DNA from 3 places in the Pseudomonas allii genome. Region 2 is predicted to be linked to each of the others. Evidence: riboswitches for the same ligand, from Rfam matches in the RefSeq annotation. Region 2 holds a riboswitch; each other region holds the start of a gene.

What was found. A riboswitch is a leader RNA that binds a small molecule or an ion and turns the genes downstream of it on or off. The one in region 2 is predicted to bind cobalamin.
Positions count from the first base shown of each region.
Region 1: it holds a riboswitch for cobalamin, as region 2 does, so the genes downstream of both, ACZ445_RS20585 (ABC transporter substrate-binding protein) here and cobO (cob(I)yrinic acid a,c-diamide adenosyltransferase) in region 2, are expected to answer to the same signal.
Region 3: it holds a riboswitch for cobalamin, as region 2 does, so the genes downstream of both, ACZ445_RS12885 (CbtB domain-containing protein) here and cobO (cob(I)yrinic acid a,c-diamide adenosyltransferase) in region 2, are expected to answer to the same signal.

Region 1 covers NZ_AP039450.1:4,508,652-4,518,575, forward strand. Annotated here, with positions in the region: gene ACZ445_RS20560 (aldehyde dehydrogenase family protein) at 1-340, shown strand, start outside; gene ACZ445_RS20565 (protealysin inhibitor emfourin) at 535-840, opposite strand; gene ACZ445_RS20570 (M4 family metallopeptidase) at 855-1,916, opposite strand; gene ACZ445_RS20575 (DNA/RNA non-specific endonuclease) at 2,047-2,973, shown strand; gene ACZ445_RS20580 (hypothetical protein) at 3,256-3,699, opposite strand; cobalamin riboswitch at 3,803-3,997, shown strand; gene ACZ445_RS20585 (ABC transporter substrate-binding protein) at 4,100-5,110, shown strand; gene ACZ445_RS20590 (FecCD family ABC transporter permease) at 5,107-6,111, shown strand; gene ACZ445_RS20595 (ABC transporter ATP-binding protein) at 6,108-6,872, shown strand; gene ACZ445_RS20600 (GNAT family N-acetyltransferase) at 7,083-7,580, opposite strand; gene ACZ445_RS20605 (hypothetical protein) at 7,577-7,801, opposite strand; gene ACZ445_RS20610 (GNAT family N-acetyltransferase) at 7,859-8,254, opposite strand; gene ACZ445_RS20615 (alpha/beta hydrolase fold domain-containing protein) at 8,359-9,303, opposite strand; gene tspO (tryptophan-rich sensory protein TspO) at 9,303-9,743, opposite strand; gene ACZ445_RS20625 (nucleotidyltransferase family protein) at 9,808-9,924, opposite strand, start outside.
Region 2 covers NZ_AP039450.1:4,818,448-4,828,371, reverse strand. Annotated here, with positions in the region: gene ACZ445_RS22010 (DUF2066 domain-containing protein) at 1-604, shown strand, start outside; gene ACZ445_RS22005 (AI-2E family transporter) at 637-1,710, shown strand; gene hda (DnaA regulatory inactivator Hda) at 1,914-2,618, shown strand; gene ACZ445_RS21995 (C40 family peptidase) at 2,828-3,457, shown strand; gene ACZ445_RS21990 (C40 family peptidase) at 3,602-4,141, shown strand; cobalamin riboswitch at 4,319-4,565, shown strand; gene cobO (cob(I)yrinic acid a,c-diamide adenosyltransferase) at 4,646-5,257, shown strand; gene ACZ445_RS21980 (cobyrinate a,c-diamide synthase) at 5,254-6,561, shown strand; gene bluB (5,6-dimethylbenzimidazole synthase) at 6,558-7,208, shown strand; gene cbiB (adenosylcobinamide-phosphate synthase CbiB) at 7,205-8,113, shown strand; gene cobD (threonine-phosphate decarboxylase CobD) at 8,106-9,095, shown strand; gene ACZ445_RS21960 (cobyric acid synthase) at 9,092-9,924, shown strand, end outside.
Region 3 covers NZ_AP039450.1:2,857,562-2,867,485, forward strand. Annotated here, with positions in the region: gene metH (methionine synthase) at 1-1,717, opposite strand, end outside; gene ACZ445_RS12860 (fatty acid cis/trans isomerase) at 1,884-4,175, shown strand; gene nfuA (Fe-S biogenesis protein NfuA) at 4,357-4,941, shown strand; gene cobM (precorrin-4 C(11)-methyltransferase) at 5,129-5,875, opposite strand; gene ACZ445_RS12875 (cobalamin biosynthesis protein) at 5,945-6,337, opposite strand; gene ACZ445_RS12880 (CbtA family protein) at 6,334-7,035, opposite strand; gene ACZ445_RS12885 (CbtB domain-containing protein) at 7,047-7,235, opposite strand; cobalamin riboswitch at 7,333-7,536, opposite strand; cobalamin riboswitch at 8,218-8,417, shown strand; gene cobW (cobalamin biosynthesis protein CobW) at 8,511-9,572, shown strand; gene cobN (cobaltochelatase subunit CobN) at 9,576-9,924, shown strand, end outside.

The DNA.
Region 1 (9,924 bases), 310 kb from region 2:
CGTACTGGCCAACGTTACCGACCAGATGACCTCGTTCAAACAGGAACTGTTCGGCCCCGTGGCCTCGATCATCACCGCCCGCGACGCCGACCATGCGGTGGCCCTGGCGAATGACAGCGAGTTCGGCCTTACCGCGAGCATCTTCACCAGCGACCCGGCGAAGGCGCGGGACATCGCCAATCAGCTGGAAACCGGCGGCATCTTCGTCAATGCCTTCAGTGTTTCAGACCCACGGGTGGCGTTTGGTGGGATCAAGAAAAGTGGCTTCGGGCGTGAGTTGTCGCACTTCGGCGTCCGCGAGTTCTGCAATGCCCAAACCGTGTGGCTGGATCGCACATAAATCAGAGCAGCGCCTGACCCGTGGCGAGCGGGCTTGCCCCGCGTTGGGCTGCGAAGCGCCCCTGATGAAGACGCATGCGCTGTATCAGGCACACCTGGGCGCCTGGTGTCGGGGCTGCTGCGCAGCCCAACGCGGGGCAAGCCCGCTCACCACAGGAGTGCGGTCGCCTGAGGAATGCGGTCGCCTGAAAGTGTTTATGCACGAATATGACGCCGCACACACTGCACCAACCCCTCCAGCGCCTGCGACTTCACTGGCGCGAGCACACAGACCGTGTGTTCGCGCTGGTCCTCCTTCACCGTCAGGGTGTAATGCACCTGGCCCGGGTTACCCGGCGCGGGTTCACTGCTTTGCGGCAGCTGAAAGAAGTCGCACGCCGCGACCAACTGCCGCAACTCCTGCTGGTCCTGCTCGGGCAGGCTGTCCAGTTCAACCGTACGCGGCTTGGCCAGGCCCGGAAAAAAAGCAGGCCCGCCGTTTTCCTTCAGCGAAATTTGCATGGTTGCTCCTCACGTCAGACCGAAATACCGACCGCCTTCCAGCCCTCCTTGACCGCCTTTTGCTCATCCTTGTTCGCGCCATACAGGCGACCGGCAACATCGTAGGTAATGCGCGCAAAGCGCAAAAACCCCGAGTTCGGCCGCAACCGCGCATCGCGCAATGCGTCGTACCAGATGCGCCCGGCACGTTCCCAGGCAAACCCGCCGATTTTCGTCGCCACCTGGTAGAACGCGTGGTTGGGGATGCCAGAATTGATATGCACCCCGCCATTGTCCTCATAGGTCTGCACAAAATCATCCATGTGCCCGGGCTGAGGGTCCTTGCCCAGCAGCTTGTCGTCAAACGCGGTGCCGGGGGCTTTCATCGAGCGCAGCGCAACGCCTTTGATCTTCTTGGTAAACAGCCCTTTGCCGATCAGCCAATCGGCGTCCTCGGCCTTTTGCTTCAACGCATACTGCTTGATCAACGAACCGAACACGTCCGACAGCGACTCGTTCAACGCACCGGACTGATTGAAATACATCAGCTTGGCCTCATCCTCGGTGACACCGTGGGCCAGTTCATGGCCAATCACGTCGAGGGCTACCGTAAAGCGGTTGAACAACTCGCCGTCCCCATCACCGAACACCATCTGGGTCGAGTTCCAGAACGCATTGTTGTAGTTCTGGCCAAAGTGCACGGTAGCGTCCAGCGCCATGCCGGCATCGTCGATGGAGTTGCGGTCGAACACCTGATCGAAAAAGTCGAAGGTGGCACCCAGCCCATCATAGGCCTCGTCCACCGCAGCGTCGCCACTGACGGGCTGGCCTTCGCCACGGATCAGTTTGCCCGGCAGGCTGTCGCTGCCCTCGGCGCTGTAGATCGAACGCCGTTTGTCGGCGCCCATGGCCAGCGCCAGGTGCGCCGGGCCCTTGGCGGGCACCGCGACCATGCGCAGCGAGCGGAAGGTGCTGTCCTTGGCGCGGGTACGCAGCGCGACATCCCGTTGCGCTTTGTCGCCGTTGCGCGCGATCTGGTCGAGCATATACGGCGGGATCAGGCAGAAAATCGGGTTGCGGTGATGGCGATCACACATGGGCTGGCTCCTTGTTGGCGTGTGCTGAACGTCCGGGTGACCGTTTGAGGATAGCCCCCAGGGGTTGGTGCGCATGATCAATTGTCATTAACCTATGTTGCAGTCGTGTTTATCCAAGGAGGACTGACCGATGCCCGCACGTAAAACCAAAATCGACCTCGCCTACCGCCCCCGGCTCGCCGACCTGCGCCCGTTGATCGCGCCGAGCCCCACGCTGCTGAAGGCCAGGGCAGCGACACCCCGCGTCACCCCGGCCAAAGACTTGAAGGACCGGCGCGGTTACGCAGATGACTTTCTTGGCAGCTTCGGGGTGCCCTGGCCCACACTGGAGGAGGCGTTGACGAGCGATGCCCAGAAGCGCCTGGACTACACGCACTTCTCCATCACGATGTCACGTGCCAAGCGCCTCGCGCTGTATGTGGGCGTCAACATCGACGGCGGCCAGCATGTGGACATCATCCGAAGCAACGACACCTGGGCCTACGATGGCCGCCTGCCGGTCGACGCCCAAGTCGGCGAAGCGCTCTACGCCAGCAATGGCCTCGATCGCGGCCACCTGGTGCGCCGCCAGGACCCCAATTGGGGCGATGTGGCGCAAACCGCCAACCTCGACACCTTCCACTTCACCAACTGCTCACCGCAGATGAGCGGGTTCAACCAGAAGACCTGGCTGGAACTCGAAGACTACATCCTCGACAACACCCAGCGCTGGAAAGCCCGGGCCACGGTGTTCAGCGGCCCGGTGTTCGCCGACGACGACCGCGTGTACCGGGGCGTGCAGATCCCCAAGGCGTTCTGGAAAGTGGTCGCCTACCTCAGCGATGACGGCAAGCCTTCGGCCAGCGCCTACATGATCGATCAGAGCCGCGAACTGGGCCAGTTGGAGCTGGTGTTCGGCCAGCTGCGCACCTACCAGCGCAGTGTGATCCAGATCGAGCGCCTGACCGGCATCCGCTTCGGCAACCTGGCCGACTACGACGGCTTCAGCAACGAAGAACGCGCCACCGGCACGCGGATTGAAGCGCTGATCCAGGGGCCTGAAGACATTCGTCTCTGACCAACGCTTCACAGGTTGATCCGCGTTGACAACCGACACTCACCACGACGCGAAGCGAGCCGCTCTTGATCTGGCTGATACGATTCCATCAAGGGTGAGCACTGCAACTGTGGCGAGCGGGCTTGTCCCGCGTTGGGTTGCGAAGCGACCCTGGAAGGAGGAATGCCGTGAGTCAGGCACTCTTCAGTCGCAGGTTTTGGGGGCTGCTGCGCAGCCCAACGCGGGACAAGCCCGCTCGCCACAGGTCCGGCGCCGTACTCAGGCGAGTCAACGGGCTAGCCATCATTGCGCATTGATGTAATGAAACTGCGCCTGCGTTTTCTCGACTGTCGCACGCACGGCGTCTTTCTGCGCCTCAGTGCCTGAGTAGTAAATCTGCATACCCTTTAAGTTTTGCCCTTCGACTGCTTTGCCGATCACCGCAACATCAACCGGCGTGCTAGCACCGATAATCAAAAAGAACACATCGCCCAAGCGTTTGGCATCGAGCAGCTCTGCCCTGAGGTGCGCGGCATTTTGCTCACCCGCCATGGAAATCGCCAGGGTATCGCCGAACATACCGCTTTTGGGGATGCTCATCGTATGCAGCCGGAGCTTGTCCGACCCAGCCGGCATCGACTTGACATAGGCGGAGGCGGCCTCATCAAGAATCTGCTTTTCAGATTTACCCTGGGTGGCACAACCGACGAGAGCGGCGGCGAGGGCGAGCGCGACGAATAATTTCACTGTCTATTCCTTATGATAAAGCGATCCATGGGCTGCGCATCATAGGAGCCCCACCTTCAAAGCGCCACCGCTGGTTTCACGGCCTCCCGCTCGACCGCGTGATCGACTACCATACCGCGCCGGTTCCCAAACGGGACTAATAGGGAATACGAGGCGCGGTACACCCGCGCCAATCGGAACTGCCCCCGCAACTGTAGGTGCTGAGCCTGCTCCTCGATGCCACTGGACCTCGTCCGGGAAGGCTGGAGCGTGGCGACGACGCATCAGTCAGGAGACCTGCCGGCCCAAGCTCAATCACTAACCGGCGGGGTGTCCGGGAAGGACATTCTTGCCTGTCGCGCCCCCGGCGCCCGAGAGTGAATTTCCGAATGGCACGTACGCTTCACTCGGAGATCGCCCCATGCTGCCACGCGTTATCGCCCTGCTTACAGGTGTTGGCTTCTGTGCCCTGGCCCACGCCGCGCCCACTCACTACCCGCTGACCGTGGAAAACTGCGGCAGCCCGATCACCTTCCCGCAAGCCCCCGCCCGCAGCGTGACCATCGGCCAGGCCGCCACCGAGATGCTCTACGCCCTGGGCGTCGGCGATAAAGTGGTGGGCACCTCGCTGTGGTTCAACAGCGTGTTGCCGCAGTACAAGGCGCAGAACGACAACATCGAGCGTTTGGCCAACAACGAGCCGAGCTTCGAAGCGGTGATCGCCAAGCGTCCGCAACTGGTGGCCGCCGAGCTGGAATGGGTGGTGGGGCCGCAAGGCGTGGTCGGCACCCGCGAGCAGTTCCATGAACTGAAGATTCCCACCTACCTGCTACCCTCCGACTGCGAAGGCAAGGACAACCTGGTGGGCGCCGATGGCACGCGGCTGGAACCGTTTCGCATCGAGACCATTTATAAAAGCATCAGCCAACTGGCGCAGATCTTCGATGTACAGGATCGCGGCCAGCAGTTGAACGATGAACTCAAGGCGCGTCTGGCCAAGTCCGTCGCCACCGTGCAGGGCAAAGGCCTCAAGCAGGCCAGCGCGCTGGTGTGGTTCTCCAGTGCCGAGATGGCCAGCGACCCGTACGTGGCTGGCCACAAGGGTATCCCCGAATTCATGCTGCAAACCCTGGGCGTTTCCAACGTGGTGCAGTCGGATGAAGAGTGGCCAGCCGTGGGTTGGGAAACCATCGCCAAGGCCAACCCGACCTTCCTCGTCATCGCCCGCATGGACCGCCGCCGCTACCCGGCCGACGACCATGAAAAGAAACTCGCCTTCCTGCGTAGCGACCCGGTCACGCGCAACATGGACGCGGTGAAAAACAACCGCATCATCATCCTCGACGCCTTGGCGTTGCAGGCCAGCATCCGCATGTTCGACGGCCTTGAACAACTGGCCACGGCCATCGACGGCTACGACCTGCCAAAATGATGCGCACCCTGCTCGCCCTGGCCCTGCTCCTGGTTGCCGTGCTCGCCGGCGTGGCCATCGGCGAAACCGCCATCTCGCCACAGGTGGTGCTCAAGGTACTCGCCAACAAACTGTGGGCCGCCGGCTACGTGCTCGACCCCATCGATGAAGGCGTGGTGTGGAATTACCGCCTCACCCGCGCCCTGGTCGCCGCCGCCTGCGGTGCCGGGCTGGCGACCTGCGGGGTGATCCTGCAATCGCTGTTGCGCAACCCGCTGGCCGATCCCTACCTGCTGGGCATCAGCGCCGGCGCTTCGACCGGTGCGGTGCTGGTGGCGTTGATGGGGGTGGGCGGCGGTTTGATTTCGTTGTCGGCGGGCGCATTTGTCGGCGCGATGGCGGCGTTTGCCCTGGTGATCCTGTTGGCACGGGCCAGCGGTTCGGCCAGCGGCACCGGGCAGATCATCCTCGCCGGCATTGCCGGCTCGCAATTGTTCAATGCGCTCACCGCGTTCCTGATCACCAAGTCGGCCAGTTCCGAACAGGCCCGCGGCATTATGTTCTGGCTGCTCGGCAACCTCAGCGGCGTGCGCTGGCCCTCGGTGTGGCTGGCGGTGCCGGTGGCGGTCGTCGGCTTGGCCGTGTGCCTGTGGCACCGCCGGGCGCTGGATGCGTTTACCTTTGGCAGCGACTCGGCGGCGTCCCTTGGCATCCCGGTGCGTCGCGTGCAGTTTGTGCTGGTGGGCTGCGCGGCGCTGGTGACGGCGGTGATGGTGTCGATTGTCGGCTCTATCGGCTTTGTCGGGCTGGTGATTCCCCATGCCGTGCGCCTGTTGCTTGGCACCGGGCATTCGCGGCTGTTGCCCGCCAGCGCGTTGGGTGGCGCGTTGTTTCTGATCGCGGCGGACGTGCTGTCGCGCACGCTGATCAAGGGCCAGGTGATTCCGGTCGGTGTGGTCACCGCGCTGGTCGGTGCGCCGGTGTTTGCGCTGATCCTGATCGGCCGGAGGAATGCGCGATGAGCGTATTGAGCTGCCGCGGGCTGGGCTTCAAGGTGCGCGAGGCCGAGTTGCTGCGGGATATTCATCTGGACGTGCAGTTGGGTGAAACCCTGGGGATTGTCGGACCGAACGGTTCCGGCAAATCCACCTTGCTCAAGCTGCTCGCCGGCTTGCGTGCTCCGGCGTGCGGCGAAGTGCTGCTGGGCGGCCAGCGCCTGGGCACGCTGTCCCGCCGCGCCATCGCCCAGCAACTGGCGGTGGTGGAGCAACAGGCCGACACCGACGACGCCATCCGCGTGTTCGACGCCGTGGCCCTGGGCCGTACGCCGTGGTTGTCGGCATTAAGCCCGTGGTCCGTTGAAGACGACGCCATCGTGAAGCAAGCCCTGCACGACGTCGACGCCATCCACCTGGGCCACCGCGCCTGGCGCAGCCTCTCGGGCGGTGAACGCCAACGCGTGCACATCGCCCGTGCATTGGCGCAACGGCCGCAGATTCTGTTGCTGGATGAGCCAACCAACCACCTGGATATCCAGCATCAGTTGGCGATCTTGAAGGGTGTGCAGGCGCTGCCCGTGACGACCTTGATTGCGTTGCATGACCTTAACCAGGCGCTGACCTGTGACCGCCTGGCGGTGCTGGATCGCGGGAGGTTGGTGGCCCTGGGCAAACCGCTGCAAGTGCTGACGCCGCAGCGCTTGCAGGAGACGTTCGGGGTGCAGGCGCATTACCTGACGGACCCGTTTGATGGGGCGCAGATCCTGCGGCTGCGCCCGGCTTAATGCTGGAATAGCGGTTTATCGTGGCGAGCGGGCTTGCCCCGCGCTGGGCTGCGAAGCAGCCCCAATAAAGCCGCTGCATTCCTCCAGGTCGAACCGAGGCGCAGGGTTTCAGGGCTGCTTCGCAGCCCAACGCGGGGCAAGCCCGCTCGCCACATTAAGCCCGCTCGCCATAACAAGCCCACTTGCCACAAAAGCCCGCTCGCCACAGGTCTATAGGGACCGCTGCATATGCGTCGTCCGCCAGGCCGGGTCTGCTTCCACATCCACCACCTCAAACCCCTGCCGAACCCAGAACTCAATCGCCCCCGGCAAAAACGGGTGGGTATGCAGGTACATCACCTCAACCTCATCCGCCTGCGCCAGCGCTTCCAACGCACGATACAACTGCCCCGCCAAGCCAAAACGGCGAAACCCTGGCGCTACGAACAAGCGCACCACTTCCACCGTCTTGCGGCCCTGGTAATTCAGCTGCGGGAAACGCCCGTCATAGGGCAGATAGCCAATGGCAGCGACGATCTGGCCCTCATCACGTGCGATCAGAAATCGTCCATCGCCGTGCAGATAGATCGCCTCGAAACGCGCCAAGTCCGTCGGCATCCCCGTCGCTCTGAGCTTGGGGAAAAGCTCGGCACGGGCTTGCAACACGAACCTCAATACCTCAGGGATATCCGCCGCAGTGGCCACCTGAATGATCGGGCGTGAACTCATGCAACGGCTATCTGCGTAATCCCCACCACCTGCGCTTGCTCCAGAATTTCATCCGGGCTGGCATCCGCGGGCGGCAGGATCAAGCCATTCTCGGCGTCGCCAAAATGCAGCTGTAGCAGGTGCAATGCCGCTTCATGCACCGGCAATTGGGGTTGCTTGAGTTCGAACACATGGGTGCGGGACTCATTGTTGAACAAGTAATCGAGGGTGTATTCGCGCATGGGGAGTCCTTTTTAGAGAATAAGAGCAACCGAACAACCTGACTAATCGATCAAGTTTTAAGTTCCCAATTCATTTGCGCGCTCATAGCGAAGGTAACCATGGGCGTCTGTCCCCACCGCGATAAACCCTGCACATTCATACATCAGCCGGGCAGGTTTGTCTGGGCGCACGCTTAAACTCAGGTGAGTGCAGCCGCTGCCCCGCGCCGCAACCCCATAAGCCTGCAGTAATGCCCGACCTATCCCGTTGCGCCGATAAGCTTCGCTGACGTTGATCGTGTACAGCTCGGCAAAACTGTCCTCGGGTCTCCATAGCGAATACCCGACAAATTGACCGTCGAGCACCGCTACAGTGAGCAGCTCGAAGTTATCGACCCACAAAGCGAGGTTGCGCTCCACCTGCGAGCGCCAGCCGGCTTCCTGGGTGGGCTCCCACCGTTGGATGTAGGCCAACTCCCCTCGGTAGATTGACGGGAGGTCAGTGACAATCGCCGGGCGTAGGCTAAGTGAGTTCACAGGCACGTTTTTTCCTTGGCGCTGTATTGAAAGGCGAAAGATTAATCGGACGATGGAAGGTTGAGTACTTCCCCGTTCATCCGCTGGCTTATCCACTCACGGCTATAGGCAAGCACTTGCGTCCCCATCACCACCGGAAAATGAATAAACCCATGCGCCGCCTCCGGCAACAGATGCGCCTCTGCCCCCGGCCAACGCTCAGCCATCAACAACGTGTCATCCTTCAACGGGTCCAACTCCCCCACAAACATCAACGCCGGTGGCAGGCCTTCGAAGTCGCCATACAACGGCGATAACGGCGGTTGCCGACGCTCATCATCGCTCAGGCCCGGTGTCAGCATGCTCAGCGCTTCGACCATGCCAGGGCCGTCCAGCAGCAATGTTTGCGGCCCCGCCGCACGTACGCTCGGGGTGCCGGTCAAGTCGTACACGCCGTAATACAACACCGCCCCGCACACGCGCTGGAGCAGTTGCGGCCATTGCTTCAACGCCAGCAACGTCGCCGCCGCCAAGTGCCCGCCGGCCGATTCGCCGACCACGATCACCGGCAGCCCGGCAAACTCATCGGTCGTGAGCAACCAACGCGCCGCCGCCAGGCAGTCGTCCATCAGCCCTTGCACCGGCGTGTCGACCGCCAGCCGATAATCCACCGACACCACCGCCACCTCGCAGGCGTGGACCATGCCCAGGTTGAGGTCGTCATCCATCTGCGCATTGCCGATCACCCAGCCGCCACCGTGGATATCCAGCACCACGCCCTTGGGCTTGCCGCTTGGCCGCAGGATGCGCACGGGTACGGAGTCGACCACTTTGCATTCAGCCGCCGGCGCTTTCTTGAGCATTTGGCTGGTGCGCAACAGCGCCTGGATCAGGCGCGGTGTGACGCGATTACGGATTTTGAAGCGAGGCATCCAGGCAAGCTTCTGGTTGAAGCGGCGCATCTCGGCCAGTTCCGGCTCACTGGCGGGCCAGGTTTTATGGGCCATCAACGGTTATTCCGCAGGATCGAGAAGTTCAACGCCGCCGCCACGCACAGCCACGCCAGGTAGGGGAACAGGATCAAGCCGGTGATCAAATCCAGCTGCACCGCCAGTACCACCATGGTCGCCACGGTCAGCCATAGCACCGCGAGAATCACCATCCCGGCCAGAAGCCGATGGGCACCGAAGAACACCGGCGTCCACAAGGTGTTCAGCGCAATCTGCGCGGCCCATAAGGCCAAAACCGTTTGGCTGCCTGGGATAAAGCTCAGGCGATAACCAGCCCAAGCCAGCAACAGATAGATAACCGTCCACGCCACCGGGAACAGCCAGTTGGGTGGGGTGAAGCTGGGTTTGACCAGGGAGTCGTACCAGGCGCCGGGCTTGAAGATGATGCCGGTACTGGCAGCGGCGGCGCAGGCGAGCAGGAAGATGAAGAAGGTCATGGGCGGTCCTTGGCTGGGTATTTCAACTTTGACGCGTAGGACGCGGGTAAAAGTTCACTGCGATTCAGGGCATCACGATGTTCAGCCAAGGCCAGCGCGCCTGATAACTGCGGGCCTTCTGCACAAACAACGCCGGCTCCGGATGCAGCGGGTTGATGCGCAACACGCCCTGCTCCACATC
Region 2 (9,924 bases):
GCGCCGTGCGGCGCAACATCGTGGCCTGCCGCTGCGCCTGCCGCTGGGTGACCTGGATGAACAGGTGGTCGCCACCGCGCCGAACCTGGAAAGCGCCGACGCCACACCGTTGCGCGCTGCCTCCGAGCGTTACGGCGCCGACGCCTTGCTGGCGGTGCATGCGCGTCAGGAAGGCAGCCAATGGCAGGCCAAATGGCGTCTGTGGCTGGGCGACAAAAGTGAGCAAGGCACGGCCCAAGGGGCTGACACCGGCGCCGTGGCCGATGCGGTGATGCTGGCGGTCAGCCAGAAGCTGGCGCCGCGCTTTGCGGTCAAGCCCGGTGTGAGCACCGAACAATTGCTGGAAGTGCAGGGCATGACCCTTGAACGTTATGCGGCGCTGGGTCATCTGCTGGAGCCTTTCGGCGGTCAGCCGCAGTTAGTGGACGGCAACCGCATCGTGTACCGCGTCAATGGCAGCGCCGATCAGTTGCGTACTCAGTTGAGCCTGGCCAAGTTGCAGGAGGTTCCTGCGGGTGAGGCGCCGGTCCAGCAACCCGTGGCGGAGGGTGCGCAGCCGGTTGCTGCACCAGAACCTCAGGCGCAACTGCGTTTTCGTTGGTAGCAGTTTTCTTCTTTATATAGATGGAGTGGTTTATGGCGGATACGCGTCGTTGGGTGTGGCTTGGCGGGTTTGTCCTGCTGTGCGTTTTTGTGTTCCTGCTGCATTCGATCCTGACGCCGTTCCTGGTCGCGTTGCTGCTGGCTTACCTGTTCGATCCGGTGGTGGATCGCTTGGAGAAGGCCGGGTTGTCGCGGACCTGGGGCGTGGTGGCGGTGTTCGCCCTGTTTACCCTGATCATCACGGCGTTGGTGCTGGTCCTGGTGCCGATGCTGGCCAAGCAGTTGTTCCGCTTGTATGAGCTGGCGCCGCAGATGCTCGACTGGCTGCAGCACACGGCGATGCCATGGGCCCAGGCCAAGCTGGGGCTGGCGGATGGTTTCTGGAAGTTCGACAAGGTCAAGGCGGCCATCAGCGAGCATATGGGCCAGACCACTGACATCGTCGGGGTCATCCTCAGCCAGGCGACTGCGTCCAGCCTGGCGTTGATCGGCTGGCTGACCAACCTGGTGCTGATTCCGGTGGTGGCGTTCTACCTGCTGCGTGATTGGGACATCATGATGGCCAAGATCCGCAGCCTGCTGCCACGCAACCGTGAGGAGCGCATCGTCTCGCTGGCCGAAGAGTGCCATGAGGTGCTTGGCGCCTTCGTACGCGGGCAGTTGCTGGTGATGCTGGCCCTGGGGATCATCTACGCGGCCGGCCTGATGGCTATAGGCCTGGAGCTGGGCCTGTTGATCGGCCTGATTGCCGGCCTTGCCGCGATCGTGCCTTATATGGGCTTTGTGATTGGGATCGGCGCGGCGCTGGTCGCGGGCTTGTTCCAGTTTGGCGGTGACCTTTACCCGATGCTGGGGATCGTGGCCGTATTCATGGTCGGCCAGGCGTTGGAAGGCATGGTGCTTACACCGTTGTTGGTCGGGGATCGGATTGGCCTGCACCCGGTGGCGGTGATCTTTGCGATCCTGGCGGGCGGTGAGCTGTTTGGCTTCACTGGCATCCTGCTGGCGTTGCCAGTGGCGGCGGTGATCATGGTACTGGTGCGCCATGTGCACGATCTGTACAAGGATTCGGATGCGTATACGGGGGTTGAAGACCCCGATCTGTAACCGATTCTTCACAAACCCGGCTCAGGCCGGGTTTGTCATTTCTGGAGGCGGGCCGTCAAACAATCTGCACAAATCCAACAAGTTAACGCAAACCTTTGATTTTGCTTGGGGTCTGTTGCATTGTGCGCCCGGCGTCACGGGTATAAACTTTGCAAACTTTACACAGAGGCCACTAACGGTTCGTTTGGAGCCGTTCAGTCAGCATGAAACCGATTCAGCTGCCCTTGGGTGTGCGTCTGCGTGACGACGCCACCTTCATCAACTACTACCCAGGCGCCAATGCCGCTGCACTCGGCTATGTCGAGCGGCTCTGCGAAGCCGACGCCGGGTGGACCGAAAGCCTGATCTACCTGTGGGGCAAGCACGGCGTAGGGCGTACCCACCTGTTGCAGGCTGCGTGCCTGCGGTTCGAGCAGATGGGCGAACCGGCGGTGTACCTGCCGTTGGCTGAGTTGATGGACCGCGGTATCGGCATCTTCGACCATCTTGAGCAATACGAGTTGGTGTGCCTCGACGATCTGCAAGCGATCGCCGGCAAGGCGGATTGGGAAGAAGCGCTGTTTCACCTGTTTAACCGCTTGCGTGACAGCGGTCGGCGCCTGCTGATTGCCGCGTCGACTTCGCCCCGCGAGTTGCCGATCAAGCTGGCCGACCTCAAGTCGCGCATGACCCTGGCGCTGATCTTCCAGATGCGTCCGCTGTCCGACGAAGACAAATTGCGTGCCCTGCAACTGCGCGCATCCCGTCGCGGCCTTCACCTCACCGATGAAGTCGGGCACTTTATCCTTACTCGAGGTACCCGCAGCATGAGCGCATTGTTCGATTTGCTCGAACAGCTTGACCAGGCGTCCTTGCAGGCTCAACGAAAATTGACGATCCCATTTCTCAAAGAGACGCTAGGCTGGTAACTCGTTGAATTTACGCGGTTCGTCATTTTACGGGCGCCAGAAAACCTGCGCTTCAGCCCGTTTGGCTTCGCCTTCGAATCGATAAATGGAATTACGGCTTAGATGTCATAGTCCAATTGCGAAGTCACATAGATCACGATTGAATTTGCAAATCGATGTGATAGAAGGCATAGTCTCGACTTCTTTACATATCAGCCACGGTCGTGCCCATGCTAAATCGCTTCGCACCCCTCGTGCCCCTCGCACTCGTTACCCTGTTGTTTGGTTGCGCCTCCCACCCTCAGCAGGTGGCAGATCAGCAGAAACCACAGGTTCAAAATCAGGCAAAATTCGTTGCTGCACAATCTTCCTCTGTTTATGAGGAAGAAGTCGCAACGGAAAAGGAACTGGCCGACTTCGCCGGCAACAAGCCTTACCAGCTTCCAGTCCTGGCCGACAGCATCCTCGAACGCGGCATGTCCCTGATCGGTACCCGTTACCGTTTCGGTGGCACCTCTGAAGCCGGTTTCGACTGCAGCGGTTTCATCGGCTATCTGTTTCGCGAAGAAGCCGGCATGAACCTGCCGCGCTCCACCCGTGAAATGATCAACGTGAATGCACCGTTAGTCGCACGCAACAACCTCAAGCCTGGTGATCTGCTTTTCTTCAGTACGGCAGGCCGTGGTCGTGTCAGCCACGCCGGTATCTACCTGGGCGATAACCAGTTTATCCACTCCAGCAGCCGTCGCAGTGGCGGTGTCCGGGTCGATAACCTGGGTGACAGCTACTGGAGCAAAACCTTCATCGAAGCCAAGCGCGCACTCGCCATGGCCCCGACGACGGTTACCGCTAGCAAGTAAACTTAAAGTGATACTTGAAGTTTGACGTGTAAGCGCTAGAATCCCTGGACATTGTTGTAATCCGTTCGCGCGAGCTTTGCTTGCGCGTTCTGGTTTTCAGCGTTCGGCAGCGAAAGCCGCATCCAGACCAGGATTGTTCTGCACATGTCGACCTCGGCCCGCCTTATTCTCATTGTTTGCGCCGCGCTCCTCAGCGCCTGCGCAAGCCGCCCGCCGCCGCCCGCTCCCGTAGCGGTGAAGCCCAAGCCGGTGTTCAACTATTCCACCCAGAATTTCTCGCCCGCAGCCGAAGACGTACTCTTCCGTGCGCTGGGCCTGGTCGGCACGCCTTACCGTTGGGGCGGCAACACGCCGGACTCCGGGTTTGATTGCAGTGGCCTGATCGGGTTTGTCTTCCGCGATGCCGCTGGTATCTCCCTGCCGCGTACCACCCGTGAACTGATCGTGATGCGCGCCCAGGATGTCAGCGAGCAGAACCTGCAGACCGGCGACTTGCTGTTCTTCGCCACCGGTGGCGGTTCCCAGGTCAGCCACGCCGGGATCTACGTGGGTGAAGGCCGCTTTGTGCATGCGCCGCAAACCGGCGGCACCGTGAAGCTGGATACGTTGTCCAAGGCCTATTGGCAGAATGCCTACCTGAGCGCCAAGCGCGTGTTGCCGGGTAACCTGGCACGCAATCCTTAGCGCCAGACTCGAATCAAAATGTGGGAGGGAGCTTGCCCCCGATAGCAGTGTGTCAGCTAACGATCAATGGGCTGATCCACCGCCATCGGGGCAGCCCCCTCCCACAGTTGTTTTGTGGCAGCTTCAAGTACAGGTGAGGCAGTTGCTTTAATTGACGCTCCACCCCCAACCTACTACCCTTCGCCGCTTGTTCCAGGTGCTCTGTGACCCACGGGTCGATGGAGTGAAACAGGGAAGCCGGTGAGTGAGCGCACTTCTACACAGTGCCGCCGCGATTCCGGCGCTGCCCCCGCAACGGTAAATGAGTCAAGACGCTGCCTTTTGCCACTGTATCGCCTGCGATATGGGAAGGCGCAGCGTTGGCCTGCCTTCAAGCAGCACGCCACTCATGAGCCCGGAGACCGGCCTGCAACATCCAACAGCATCACGGTGGGCGATGCTTGGCTGTCTGTTTTTTCTTTTTCCCTGCCCGCCGTTTTTGTCCAGCCCCAACGGAGAGCTGCCATGACCGATTCCCCCGACCGCGACGAACGCCACCTGGCGCGCATGCTGCGCAAAAAAGCCGTGATCGACGAGCGCATCGCCAACTCCCCCAACGAATGCGGTCTGTTGCTGGTGCTGACCGGCAACGGCAAAGGCAAAAGCAGCTCCGCGTTCGGCATGTTGGCCCGAGCGATGGGCCACGGCATGCAGTGCGGCGTGGTGCAATTCATCAAGGGGCGTAACAGCACCGGTGAAGAATTGTTCTTCCGCCGCTTCCCCGAGCAGGTGCGTTTCCATGTGATGGGCGAAGGTTTCACCTGGGAAACCCAGGACCGCCAGCGTGACATCGCCGCCGCCGAAGCCGCCTGGGCGGTCTCCCGCGAATTGCTGCAAGACCCCTCTATCGGCCTGGTGGTGCTGGACGAGCTGAACATCGCGCTCAAGCACGGCTACCTTGACCTGGACCAGGTCCTCAGCGACCTGCAAGCCCGTCCGCCGATGCAACACGTGGTGGTCACCGGCCGTGGCGCCAAACCCGAGTTGATCGAAATGGGCGACACCGTCACCGAAATGGGCATGCTCAAGCACGCGTTCCAGGCCGGCATCAAGGCACAGAAGGGCGTCGAACTTTGAATCAGCCCCGTCATTGCCCAGCCGTGTTGATCGCCGCTCCGGCGTCCGGCCAGGGCAAAACCACCGTCACCGCCGCGCTTGCCCGTTTGCATCGCAACCTGGGGCGCAAGGTGCGCGTGTTCAAATGCGGCCCGGACTTCCTCGACCCCATGATTCACGAGCGCGCCAGCGGTGCGCCGGTGTATCAGTTGGATATGTGGATGGTGGGCGAGCAGGAAAGTCGTCGTTTGCTGTGGGAAGCGGCGGGGGAGGCGGACCTGATCCTGATCGAAGGCGTGATGGGCCTGTTCGACGGCACACCGTCCAGCGCCGACCTGGCACGACACTTCGGCGTGCCGGTGCTGGGGGTGATCGATGGCACAGCCATGGCGCAGACATTCGGTGCGTTGGCATTGGGCCTGGCGCGCTATCAGCCGGATCTGCCATTCGCCGGCGTACTGGCCAACCGGGTCGGCACCCTGCGTCATGCGCAACTGCTCGAAGGCAGCCTCACCGAGGGCCTGCGCTGGTATGGCGCGTTGTCACGCGAGACCGGTATCGAACTGCCTAGTCGCCACCTCGGCCTGGTGCAGGCCAGCGAGCTGAATGATCTCGACGTCCGCCTGGACGCCGCCGCCCAAGCCCTGGGCAGCAGTTGCGAAGTCGCCTTGCCGCCACCAGTGACGTTCGCTGCGCCGCAAGTGATCGAGGCTGAGCCCTTGCTCAAGGGCGTTCGCATTGCCGTGGCCCGCGATGAGGCCTTCGCTTTTACCTACGGCGCGAGTCTCGACCTGCTGCGCGCAATGGGCGCTGAGCTGGCGTTCTTCTCGCCGATTCACGATAGCCAGTTGCCCGATGCCGACAGCCTCTACCTGCCCGGCGGTTACCCGGAATTGCACCACCAGGCGCTGTCGGAAAACATCCCGATGCTCGAAGCCATTCGCGCTCACCACGCGGCCGGCAAACCCTTGCTCGCCGAATGTGGCGGCATGCTCTATCTGCTGGACTCGCTGACCGATGTCGACGGCACCCGCGCCGGACTGCTCGGCCTGTTGCAGGGCGACGCGGTGATGCAAAAGAAACTGGCGGCCCTGGCCCTGCAAAGCGTCGAATTGCCGGAAGGCACCCTGCGTGGCCATACCTATCACCATTCCCTGACCACCACTGAATGGCAGCCGATTGCCCGTGGCCTGAGCCCCAACGGCGGGCGCGGTGCCGAGGCGGTATACCGGCAGGGGCGGATGACGGCGTCCTACGTACATTTCTATTTCCCATCCAATCCCAAGGCGGTGGCCGCATTGTTTGCGCCCGATCCAGCTCTATGACTGACAACGCCTTTCCCGAGGCCGACCGCCAGGCTGTCTACCGTGCCATCGCCGAACGCCGCGACATGCGCCACTTCAGCGGCGGTACTGTCGCCCCCGAATTGCTCCACCGCCTGCTCCAGGCCGCACACCAGGCGCCCAGTGTCGGCCTGATGCAGCCCTGGCGCTTTATCCGCATCAGCGACCGTGCATTGCGTGGGCAGATTCAGCAACTGGTGGAAGAAGAACGCGTGCGCACCGCCGAAGCCCTGGGCGAGCGCTCCGATGAGTTCATGAAGCTCAAGGTCGAAGGCATTCACGACTGCGCCGAAGTGCTGGTGGCGGCGTTGATGGATGATCGCGAGCGGCACATCTTCGGGCGTCGCACCCTGCCGGAAATGGACATGGCGTCATTGTCCTGTGCTATCCAGAATTTGTGGCTGGCGGCGCGGGTCGAAGGCCTGGGCATGGGCTGGGTCTCGTTGTTCGAGCCCCAGGCGCTGGCCGATCTGCTGGGCTTGCCGCCCGGCGCGAAACCCCTGGCCGTGTTGTGCCTGGGGCCGGTGGCCGAGTTCTATCCGGCACCGATGTTGCAGCTCGAAGGCTGGACCGAACCACGGCCGTTGAGTGACATGTTGTATGAAAATGCCTGGGGAGTGAGTCAATGAGTGTGGCCTTGCTGTGTGTCGCTGCAGTCGCGCTGGATGCGCTGCTGGGCGAACCCAGGCGCTGGCATCCGCTGGTGGCGTTCGGCAATTTCGCCGGGCGCATCGAGCAGCGTTTCAATACCGGTGGCCGTGGCTGGCGCAGCCATGGCGTGACCGCGTGGTTTATCGCCGTGGTGCCGCTGACGCTGCTGGCCACGGCCTTATCGTGGGCGCCGTACATCGGCTGGGTGCTGGAGACCCTGGCGCTGTACTGTGCCCTCGGCATGCGCAGCCTTGGCGAGCATGTGATTCCGGTAGCCCAGGCCCTGCGCAGTGATGACCTGGAGGAAGCGCGCAAGCGTGTGAGCTATCTGGTCAGCCGTCAGACCAGCGAGCTGGACCGCACCGAAGTTGCCCGTGCCGCCACCGAATCGGTGCTGGAGAACGGCAGCGATGCGGTGTTCGCTGCGATTTTCTGGTTTATGGTGGCCGGCGTGCCGGGCGTGGTGCTTTACCGCCTGAGCAACACCCTCGACGCCATGTGGGGGTATCGCAACGAGCGCTTTGAGCGTTTCGGTTGGGCGGCGGCAAAAATCGACGACGTGCTGAATTACATTCCCGCACGCCTGGTGGCGTTGACCTACGCCGTGCTGGGCAAGACGCGCCTGGCGCTCAAATGCTGGCGCACCCAAGGCCCGACCTGGGACAGTCCCAATGCCGGTCCGGTGATGGCTGCCGGTGCTGGTGCCCTGGGTGTTGAGCTGGGCGGTGCGGCGATCTATCACGGTGAAGTGCACCATCGCCCGCAACTGGGCGAAGGCCCGGCGGCGGATGCCGATTCCATCGAACGGGGCTGGCAACTGGTGCAGCGCGGCGTATGGTTGTGGCTGCTGATCCTATGCGCGGGGGCGCAATTCTATGCTTGAGCACGGTGGCCGGCTGCGCAAGGCAGCGATTCAATACGGGATAGCCGAAGCCGACTGGCTCGACCTGTCCAGCGGTCTCGCGCCCTGGCCCTGGCCGATCCCCGAGATCCCCTTGCGCGCCTGGGCGCGCCTGCCGGAAACCGACGACGGCCTGGAGCAGGCCGCCAGCGAATACTACGGTGCTGCGCATCTGTTGCCAGTGCCGGGTTCCCAGGCGGCGATCCAGTTGCTGCCGCGGCTGCGTCGCGCGGGCAAGGTCGGCGTGCTGTCGCCGTGCTATGCCGAACACGCCGAAGCCTGGCGCCGCGCCGGTTATGTTGTGCGCGAAGTGCAGGAGCAGGAAGTCGACTTCTTCCTGGATGGCCTCGACGTGCTGGTGGTGGTCAACCCCAATAATCCGACCGGCCTGAGCCTGACCCCGCAACGACTGCTGGATTGGCACTCGCGGCTGGCCCAGCGCGGCGGCTGGTTAGTGGTGGACGAAGCCTTCATGGATGTGACCCCGCAACTGAGCCTGGCGGGCCAGGCGCATCAGGTCGGTTTGATCGTGCTGCGCTCGTTCGGCAAGTTCTTCGGCCTGGCCGGCGTGCGACTGGGCTTCGTGTTGGCCGAGCGCAAGTTACTCAAGTTACTCGCCGAGCAGCTCGGCCCCTGGGCGGTCAGCGGGCCGACGCGGGTGCTGGGCCAAGTGTGCCTGCGCGACACGGCCGGGCATGCACTGCAACGTGCGCGTTGCATCGAGGCGGGCCAGCGCTTGTTCGCGTTGCTGGAGCGCCACGGCTTTCCACCCCACGGCGGCTGCGCGCTGTTCCAATGGCTGATCACGCCCCATGCCGAACGCATGCACGAATTCATGGCCCAGCGCGGCATTCTGCTGCGCCTGTTCGTGCACGACGGCAGCCTGCGTTTCGGCCTGCCCGACACCGAGGCCGATTGGCAGCGCCTGGACGAAGCCCTGGTCGCCTATAAGGACGCAACATGAGTACGCTGATGGTGCAGGGCACCACCTCCGATGCCGGCAAGAGCACGCTGGTGACCGCATTGTGCCGCTGGCTGGTACGCCAGGGCGTGGCCGTGGTGCCGTTCAAGCCGCAGAACATGGCGCTCAACAGCGCCGTGACCGCCGAAGGTGGTGAGATCGGCCGCGCCCAGGCAGTGCAGGCCCAGGCCGCCAACCTGGCGCCCCATACCGACATGAACCCGGTGCTGCTCAAGCCCAACAGCGACACCGGCTCCCAAGTGATCATCCACGGCCGCGCCGTGACCACCATGAACGCAGTGGCCTATCACGACTACAAAGCCATCGCGATGCAAGCGGTGCTGGCCTCCCACGCGCGGTTGAGTCAGGCCTATCCCGTGGTCATGGTGGAAGGCGCTGGCTCACCGGCGGAAATCAACCTGCGCGCCAACGACATCGCCAACATGGGCTTCGCCGAGGCGGTGGATTGCCCGGTGTTGCTGATCGCCGATATCAATCGCGGCGGGGTATTCGCCCACCTGGTCGGCACCCTGGAGCTGCTGTCACCCACGGAACAGGCGCGGGTCAAAGGCTTCATCATCAACCGTTTTCGCGGCGACATCGCGCTGTTGCAGCCGGGCCTGGACTGGTTGGAAGCGCGCACCGGCAAACCGGTGGTGGGCGTGTTGCCCTACGTGATGGACCTGCACCTGGAAGCCGAGGACGGCATCGACCAACGCCAGATCGACAAGGCGGCCCAGGTGCTCAAGGTGGTGGTGCCGGTGTTGCCGCGCATCAGCAACCACACGGATTTCGACCCGCTGCGCCTGCACCCCCAGGTGGATTTGCAATT
Region 3 (9,924 bases), 2.0 Mb from region 2:
GGAACGAGAACGACACGTTGGACACGCCGCCGGAGGTCAGCGCATACGGCAGCTCGTCACGGATGTAGGCGCAGGCGTTGATGAAGTCGACGGCGTAGTTGTTGTGCTCCTCGATGCCAGTGGCGACCGCGAAGATGTTCGGGTCGAAGATGATGTCTTCCGGCGGGAAGCCCACTTCATTCACCAGGATGTCGTAGGAGCGTTTGCAGATCTCTTTCTTGCGCGCTTCGGTGTCGGCCTGGCCGGCTTCGTCGAAGGCCATCACCACCACCGCAGCGCCGTAGCGCTTGCACAGCTTGGCGTGGTGGATGAACTGCTCGACGCCTTCCTTCATGCTGATGGAGTTGACGATGCCCTTGCCCTGGATGCACTTCAGGCCCGCCTCGATCACGTCCCACTTGGAGGAGTCGATCATGATCGGCACGCGGGAGATGTCCGGCTCACCGGCAATCAGGTTAAGGAAGGTCACCATGGCCTTCTTCGAATCGAGCATGCCCTCGTCCATGTTGATGTCGATCACCTGGGCGCCGGCTTCCACCTGCTGCAGGGCGACTTCGAGGGCCTCGGTGTAGTTGTCTTCGCGGATCAGCCGGGCGAACTTGGCCGAACCGGTGATATTGGTACGTTCGCCGACGTTGACGAACAGCGAACTGCGATCAATCGTGAACGGCTCCAGGCCCGACAGGCGGCACGCCTTGGGGATGTCCGGGATCACGCGTGGCGCGTAACCGGCCACGGCTTTGGCGATGGCCTCGATATGGCCTGGCGTGGTGCCGCAGCAGCCGCCGACAATATTGAGGAAGCCGCTTTGGGCAAACTCTTCGATGACCTTGGCGGTTTGTGACGGCAGTTCGTCGTACTCGCCGAATTCGTTGGGCAGGCCGGCGTTGGGGTGCGCGGACACGTGGGTGTTGGCCTTGTTCGACAACTCTTCCAGGTACGGACGCAGTTCGCTGGCGCCCAGGGCGCAGTTCAGGCCCACGGAAATCGGCTTGGCGTGGGCGACCGAGTTCCAGAACGCTTCGGTGGTCTGGCCTGACAGGGTACGACCGGAGGCGTCGGTGATGGTGCCGGAGATCATGATCGGCAGTTCGGTATTGAGCTCCTCGAACACGCCTTGCACGGCGAAGATCGCGGCCTTGGCGTTGAGGGTGTCGAAGATGGTCTCGATCAGGATCAGGTCGGCACCGCCTTCGATCAGGCCTTTGGTGGCCTCGGTGTAGTTTTCCACCAGTTCATCGAAGGTCACGTTGCGGTAGCCGGGGTTGTTCACGTCCGGCGACAACGAGCAGGTCCGGCTGGTCGGGCCCAGCACGCCGGCGACGAAGCGTGGCTTGGCCGGGTTCTCCAGGGTCTTGGCGTCGGCGATCTTGCGCGCCAGGCGTGCACCTTCTACGTTCAGCTCGTAGGCCAGTTCTTCCATGCCGTAGTCGGCCATGGAGATGCGGGTGGCATTGAAGGTGTTGGTTTCGAGGATGTCGGCACCGGCATCCAGGTAGGCTTTTTCAATGCCGCCGATCACGTCCGGGCGGGTGATCACCAGCAGGTCGTTGTTACCCTTGACGTCGCTCGGCCAGTCGGCGAAGCGTTTGCCACGGTAGTCTTCCTCTTCGAGTTTGTAGCTCTGGATCATCGTGCCCATACCGCCGTCGAGGATCAGGATACGTTCCTTGAGGGCTTGATGAAGGGCTTGCAGACGAACGCTACGATCGGACATGGGACTACTCTGGTCAGGCATTACGGAGGGCGTGGATCATAACAAACCTGTGCGGCTTTGCAGCATGCCCGGTTTTTACATGAATATCGCTCATGTTTCAGGGGCGCATGGCCCGGTAGAATCATCGGCAATTTTTCAGCGCACGCATTGAATCGGGACCGGATACATGTCACTTCGCCTCATCACCAGCGCCGCCCTGGCACTGGTCGCCTGCATCGCACAGGCCGACGGAGCCGCCCCGGCGATTTCGTACACCCGCGACATTCAACCGATTTTCACCGAGAAGTGCGTGGCCTGCCACGCCTGCTACGACTCCGCCTGCCAGCTCAACCTGGGCAGTGCCGAGGGCGCGGCGCGCGGCGCGAGCAAAGTGCCGGTCTACGATGGCGAACGCAGCCAGGCCACGCCGACCACCCGCTTGTTCTATGACGCCTTTGGCAAACAGGCCTGGCAGCAGAAGGGCTTCTATTCGGTGCTGGACGCCCAAGGCAGCCAGGCCGCGCTGATGGCGCGCATGCTGGAACTGGGCCACAACGCGCCATTGCAACCCAACGCCAAGCTGCCCGAGGGCATCGTGCTGGGCCTGAACCGCGAAAACATGTGCGCCATGCCCGGCGAGTTCAATGCCTACGCCGGTGCCCACCCAAGGGAAGGCATGCCTCTGGCGGTCACTGGCCTGACAGACCAGCAGTACCAGACCCTGCAACGCTGGCTGGCGTCCGGCGCGCTGATTGATGAGCAAGGCCTGGCGCCCAGCGCGAAAGAAGCCCTGCAAGTGCAGCAGTGGGAAAACCTGTTCAACCAGCCCGGCGCCCGCGAAAGCCTGGTCGCGCGCTGGTTGTTCGAGCATTTGTTCCTTGCCCACATCTATTTCGAGAATGGCGAGCCGGGGCATTTCTTCCAGTGGGTGCGTTCGCGCACGCCGAGTGGCCAACCGATTGACCTGATTGCTACGCGCCGTCCCAATGATGACCCCGGCACCCGCGTGTATTACCGCCTGTGGCCGGTGCAGGGTGTGATTGTGCATAAAACCCACATTACGTACCCGTTCAGCGCCGAGAAGATGGCCCGCATCAAAGAGCTGTTCTACGCCGGCAACTGGCAGGTCAACGCCTTGCCGGGCTATGGTCCGGGCCGCCGTGCCAACCCTTTTGAAACCTTCGAAGCCATCCCGGCCAAGGCGCGTTACCAGTTCATGTTGGATAACGCCGAGTACTTCGTGCGTACCTTTATCCGTGGGCCGGTGTGCCGTGGGCAGATCGCCACGGATGTGATCCGCGACAATTTCTGGACCCTGTTCCAGGACCCGGACCACGACCTGTACATCACCGATGCACGCTATCGCGGCCAGGCCACGCCGCTGCTGGCCATGCCGGGCCAGAACGATGACGTGGGCAGCGTGCTCAGCCTGTGGTTGGCCTACCGCGATAAGCGCAACGAATACGAAGCCCTGCGCCGCGACAGCTACGCTGACCTGCCGCCGCCGAGCTGGTCGAGCCTGTGGGCCGGTAATGACAATGCCTTGCTGAGCATCTTCCGCCACTTCGACAGTGCATCGGTCAGCAAAGGCCTGATCGGTGAAGTGCCGCAGACGATGTGGCTGTTCGACTATCCACTGCTGGAGCGCACCTATTACCAACTGGCGGTGAATTTCGACGTGTTCGGCAATGTGTCGCACCAGGCCCAGACCCGGCTGTACTTCGACCTGATACGCAATGGCGCCGAGCAAAACTTTTTGCGCCTGATGCCGGCCGATTCGCGCGATGATTTCCTCGACGATTGGTACCAGAACAGCGGCAAACTCAAGCTGTGGCTGGATTACGAGGCCATTGATGACGACAAGCCCACCGGCCTGCACCTGAATGAAAACGATCCGAAGCGTGACTTTGCCAACCAGCTGCTCACGCGTTACGGCGATTTGAACGCCAGCCCGGACCCGATCAACCGCTGCAGCGGCGCCTATTGCTCTCGCGATGGGATCGACCCGGCCTTGCAGGATGCGGAGCAGGCCCTGAGCCGCCTGACCTCACGCCCAGCTGCCGGGCTCAAGGTGATTGATCAATTGCCTGAAGCGACGATGCTGCGGGTGGAAACTGCCAGCGGCAAGCGTGTGGTCTATAGCCTGCTGCGCAATCGTGCCCACAGTAATGTGGCGTTTTTGCTGGGGGAGGCTTATCGCTACCAGCCGGGTCTGGATACGCTGACGATTTATCCGGGTGTGCTGAGCAGCTACCCGAACTTCATGTTCAATATTCCGACCCAGCAAGTGCCGGAGTTTGTGGCTGAAATGGAGCAGGCCAAGGATGCCAAGGGTTTCGAGAAGATTGTGGATCGGTGGGGTGTGCGGCGCAGCCATCCGCTGTTCTGGCAGTATTTCCATGATTTGTCGCAGTACATTCGTGAGACTACGCCGGTGGAGGAAGGGGTGTTGGACATGAATCGGTATGAGAATTTGTGAGGTTTTTTGTTGGGGGGGCATATCCGTTTCTTCGTTAACGGCCACCTATGGTTCCGCCGTTACCCAAATAACGGATATGTACACCGTCCCCCCAAAAAAACCTATCCCGACAAAAACACTAGGACTTTGTACCTGCGTAATATTTTGGCGTAAACTGCCGGCAAGCCTGTGAGGAGTTTCCATGACTGCCATAACCATTACCGACGCCGCCCACGATTACCTGGCCGACCTGCTGTCCAAGCAGAACACCCCGGGTATCGGTATCCGCGTCTTTATCACCCAGCCCGGCACCCAGTATGCCGAGACTTGCATTGCCTACTGCAAGCCCGGCGAAGAGAAGCCTGAAGACACCGCCCTGGGGCTGAAAAGCTTCACCGCGTACATCGATGCCTTCAGCGAAGCGTTCCTTGACGATGCCGTGGTCGATTACGCCACCGATCGCATGGGCGGCCAATTGACCATCAAGGCGCCTAACGCCAAGGTGCCTAACGTCAACGCCGACAGCCCGGTCAACGAGCGTATCAACTACTACCTGCAGACCGAGATCAACCCTGGTCTGGCCAGCCATGGCGGCCAGGTCAGCCTGATCGACGTGGTTGAAGACGGGATTGCCGTGCTCAAGTTCGGCGGCGGCTGTCAGGGTTGTGGCCAGGCGGACGTGACCTTGCGTGAGGGTATCGAGCGCACCTTGCTCGAGCGTATTCCGGAGCTCAAGGGCGTACGTGACGTGACCGACCACACGCAGAAAGAAAACGCCTACTACTGAGTAAGGCGTTCGCTGCGGACATAAAAAACGGCGCCCCGTGAGCGCCGTTTTTTTATGCTTAAAATTCAGTGAGTTGAGCCATCCACCTAATGTTGAATGTTAAGCGAGAAAATCGAGCTGTCAGATTTTTTGTTTTGTATTAATTTATTAAAATCAAAAGGTTATGTGTTTTTTGTGATGTTGATTGTCAAGGTCGATAAAGGTGCGCATGCCCCGCTCGGTACAACGATGACTCACTGAAACTGTCACTCGCCAACACCCGACCCACCACAATCAACGCCGTGCGCCGAAACCCCTTGGCCGCTACTTTTTCGGCAATGTCGCTGAGGGTGCCGACCGCCCAATCCTGATCCGGCCACGTCGCCCGGTGCACCACGGCAATCGGACAATCCGCCCCATAGTGCGGCGCCAGTTCGGCAACGATCTTGTCCAGGTGGTTGACCCCCAGATGAATCGCCATGGTGGTGCCATGTCGTGCCAAGCTGTCGAAATCCTCACCGGCCGGCATGCTGGTTTTATCCGCATAGCGGGTCAGGATCACGCTCTGGGCGATGTCGGGCAGGGTCAGCTCGGTTTCCAACAGGGCCGCGCAAGCGGCCACCGCCGTGACGCCAGGGATGATCTGGAAGGGGACGCCCAGCTCGCGCAAATAGCGGATCTGTTCGCCAATCGCGCCATACAGGCTGGGGTCACCGGAGTGCACGCGCGCCACATCCTGGCCCTTGGCATGGGCGGCCTTGATCAAGTCGATGATCTGTTTCAGGTGCAATTCGGCGCTGTTGACCAGCGTTTCTGCCTGATGACCTTCCAGTACCGCCGCCGGCACCAGCGAGCCGGCATAGATGATCACCGGGCAACTGCGGATCAGCCGCTGGCCCTTGACGGTGATCAATTCCGGGTCGCCGGGGCCTGCGCCGATGAAGTAGACGGTCATGGGGAATCCTGATGAAAAACGGGCGAGCATGAAATCTGCTCATGATCGGAAGCGGCGATTATCGGGTTTTCAGTCGGCGCACGCCAATGCAAATGTGGCCTGGGCGGTTTTCTGGCGGGTGATCAGCAGGCGCGCAGGGGCGTTGGCGAGGTGTTCGGCCAGGGCCAGGGCGGCGCTTTCGGCGATGCCGTAACAGCCGGTGTGGGCAAAAGCCACGTCCGATTGATGGCTCAACCGGTCTGCATAAATCGCCAGTTGTTCAGCGCTGAAGCACTGCAACGGCAGATTCAGCAGCGCGGCCAAGCCCAGCAGCCCGGGTTCTTCCTGTTTGCGATCAATGCTGGCCAGCGCGCTGACGCGGTGGCGCTCGATACCGCCCTCGATGAGGGCGGCGTCAAACAGGGCCAGCAGGGTGTGAACATCACAGCCCCGCTGGCAGCCCAGGCCGACGACCAGTTTCACGCCGAGTATTGATCGTCACGGTTACGCCGGAACAGCCAGGCGCTGATCAGGCCCAAGGCCAGCCAGAACGCCACGTTGGTCAACTGCGAAGCAATCTTGAACTGCGCTTCCAGTGCTTCCGGGGCCAGCATCGAATGCACTTCCGGTTGTGGCGCGCCGATCACGTGCGGCACTACGAGGATCGCGGCGCCCAGCGCCTTGAGCAGCCAGTTGCGCCCGAACACGATCAGTGCGATACCGGCAGCGGTAGACGCGGCGGTACCGATCCACCAGATCTGCCGTTGTGCCAGGTCAGCAGCTGCGGTGCCTGGCAGTTCGGGCGGCAGACCCAGGGTTGGCGCCAATACAAAGGTCGCGTAGCCCGCCAAGCCCCAGAGCAGGCCTTGGGCGGTACGGGTCGGTGCACGCAGGGTGTACAGGCCGGCCAGCATCAACGCGAAGCCAACGGCGACCACCAGGTTGCCGCCCGTGGTGGACAGCACGCGCTGCCAGCCGTCTTGCGGCTCCCAGGCTTCGGCGTCATGGGTATGTGCAGCCGCACCTTCGGCGTGCTCGTGCACCTCGGTCGCTGCCGGGGCCTTTTCAAAGGTCTCCGCCTGCAGGATCAGCGGGGCGACCCAGAAACTTTGCAGCAAGGTCAGCAGCAGGGCAGCCAGAAGGCCGGTGAAACCTGCGGTTTGCGCAATACGCTTGATCATGTCGGCAGGTCTCAGTGGCACGGGAACGCGGCGCTGTGGCGGGTATCGTGGGCAGCGTTGTGTACTGCCTCAATGTGCGAGAAACCGGCGAAGTACACCAGGCACGCACCGAGGATCGACGCACCGATGGCGGCGGTCAGGCGTTGGCTCAGGGTAGAGGTGCTGCTGGCGGAGTGCGAAGTGCTGCTGATGATCGACATGGCGCGTCCCTTTCAGGTGTCAGGGTGAAACGAGCGCATGAAAACCCCGCGAGCCGGGCACGCAGGGCTTTGAACAGCGCCCGCCCACCGCGGGTTTGTTATCTGATTTTTTCGGGCCGGTCTCCGGGCTTGCGAGGGGCTCAATGCCTGAAAACGTCGCCTTCCCATGCCGCCTGGCACAGTGGATATGACGTTTCGCTCGCTTACCGTTGCGGGGGCAGCACCGGACTGTCATGCGTGTGCATGAGTCACCGGTTTCCCGTTTCACCCTTTGCAGGGCACCCGAAACAAGATGTGTAGGAGAGCATGGGGGTGGGAGGGGAGTCAATTGGGTATGTGGGTACATATCCGTTATTTGGGTAACGGCGGCTTATGGTTCCGCCCCTACGGCGGCCCACGTATTCAAGCCTGCGTTCGGCCTGCGTGTTTGACGGGGCGCCCCAGATCAAAAACAAGAGCGCGGCGGCCTTAGAGCCGACCGGATTGTATGGGCGGTACTCGGTCAAAGTGTGGGAGGGGGCTTGCCCCCGATGGCAGTGTGTCAGTCACTGCTGAGTTGGCTGACACACCGCCATCGGGGGCAAGCCCCCTCCCACAGTTTGATCTTCATGTATCAGTTGAAGGGTGGTTTGCTCTGGATCTGGATCTGGATCTGGATCTGGATCTGGATCTGGATCTGGCTGTGGCTGTGGCTGTGGCTCTGACTTTTGATCTGCTTTTGATTTTGATCTTAGCCGCCCCGCGCCATGGATGGCGCGGGGCGGCGGCCCCCCAAATCCCTGTCGGATTACGGGCATACCGAGCCTAAGCGAGGTGCCGAGTGTTGGAGCAAGAGCCCTTTGCTTACTTTGGGCTGGGCCGGCATTCCGGCTTTTCCAAAGTGAGCCGCCGTAAGGGCGGAACCAATATCAGCCGTTACCGCAGCAACGGATATGTACACAAGCCAACCCAACCCCATCATTGACCATCCCCCAAGCACTGCGTAGCCTTGCACCCTCGAGGTTCTTCGGCCCAGGCCGAAGCTAAGAAGGGAACGCGGTCCAAGCCGCGGCTGCCCCCGCAACTGTAAAGGGTCCAGTTGACTGCCACGCCACTGCCGACAAGGCGGGAAGGCGCAGCCAGCGCCGGTCGCAAGACCTGCAAGCCCCAAGCCAGGAGACCTGCCTCGCAACCGATTTTCTACTTCAACCGGGCGGGGTGATCCGGTGACGAAATCCGCTGCTGCGCGCCGTCGCAGCGCCAATCGTCCCATATGCCCGCCCCCAAGGGCATCCGATGAAAACACTGGCCAAACTCCCCGTCACCATCGTCACCGGCTTCCTCGGCTCGGGCAAGACCACCCTGCTGCGCCATATGCTCGACAACGCCCAGGGCCGTCGCATCGCGGTGATCGTCAATGAATTCGGCGAGCTGGGCATCGACGGTGAAATCCTCAAGCAATGCGCCATCGGTTGCACCGAAGAAGAGGCCAGCGGCCGCGTCTACGAATTGGCCAATGGCTGCCTGTGCTGCACCGTGCAGGAGGAGTTCTTCCCGGTAATGCGCGAACTGGTCGCCCGTCGCGGTGACCTTGACCATATCCTTATCGAAACCTCCGGCCTGGCGCTGCCAAAGCCGTTGGTACAAGCCTTCCAGTGGCCGGAAATCCGCAGCGCCTGCACCGTTGACGCGGTGATCACCGTGGTCGACAGCCCGGCCGTCGCCGCTGGCACCTTCGCGGCATTCCCGGACCAAGTGGACGCCCAGCGCAAGCTCGACCCCAACCTGGACCACGAATCGCCGCTGCACGAGCTGTTCGCCGACCAACTGGCCAGTGCCGACCTGGTGATCCTCAACAAGACCGACCTGATCAGCGCCGAAGACCTGGCCCGCGTGCGCCTGGAAGTCGCCGAAGAGCTGCCGCCGGCGGTGAAGATCGTCGAAGCCAGCAGCGGTCGCTTGCCCCTGGATGTACTGATCGGCCTGGGCGCCGGTTCCGAGGAGCACATCGACGGCCGCCACAGCCACCACGATCATCACCACGAAGGTGAAGACGACCACGACCACGATGCGTTCGACTCGATCTCCATCGACCTGCCGCAAGCCGACGAAGCGCTGCTGCTCGACGCTCTGACGCAACTGGTGGTGCAACACGGCATCCTGCGCGTCAAAGGTTTCGCCGCCATCCCGAACAAGCCGATGCGCCTGCTGATCCAGGGTGTGGGCACGCGGTTCGACAAGCACTTCGACCGTGCCTGGGGCGCCGACGAAGCGCGCACCACGCGCCTGGTGCTGATCGGCCAGGAACTGGACGCGGCGGGCCTCGAAGCGCAACTGCGCGCCGCGCTCAGCGTCTGACCCATGCACCTGCTCAGGACCCAGCCCGGTGGTTTCGTCTCGGACGACAATATTGCCGACCTCGGACAAACCCCCGCTGACCTGGTGATCCTGTGCAGCGGCGATTCCAGCCTGGCACTGCTGGCCGAAGCGGCCCAGCAGTTGCCCGACGACTACCCGAGCCTGCGCCTGGCCAACCCGATGCAGGTGCAGAACCATGCCTCGGTCGACCTGTACGTCGATGAAGTGCTGCGCCATGCCAAGGTCATCCTGATCTCGCTGCATGGCGGTATCGGTTACTGGCGCTACGGCATCGAGCGCCTGGTGGAACTGGCCGAGCTCGGTGTGCAACTGATCCTGGTGCCGGGGGATG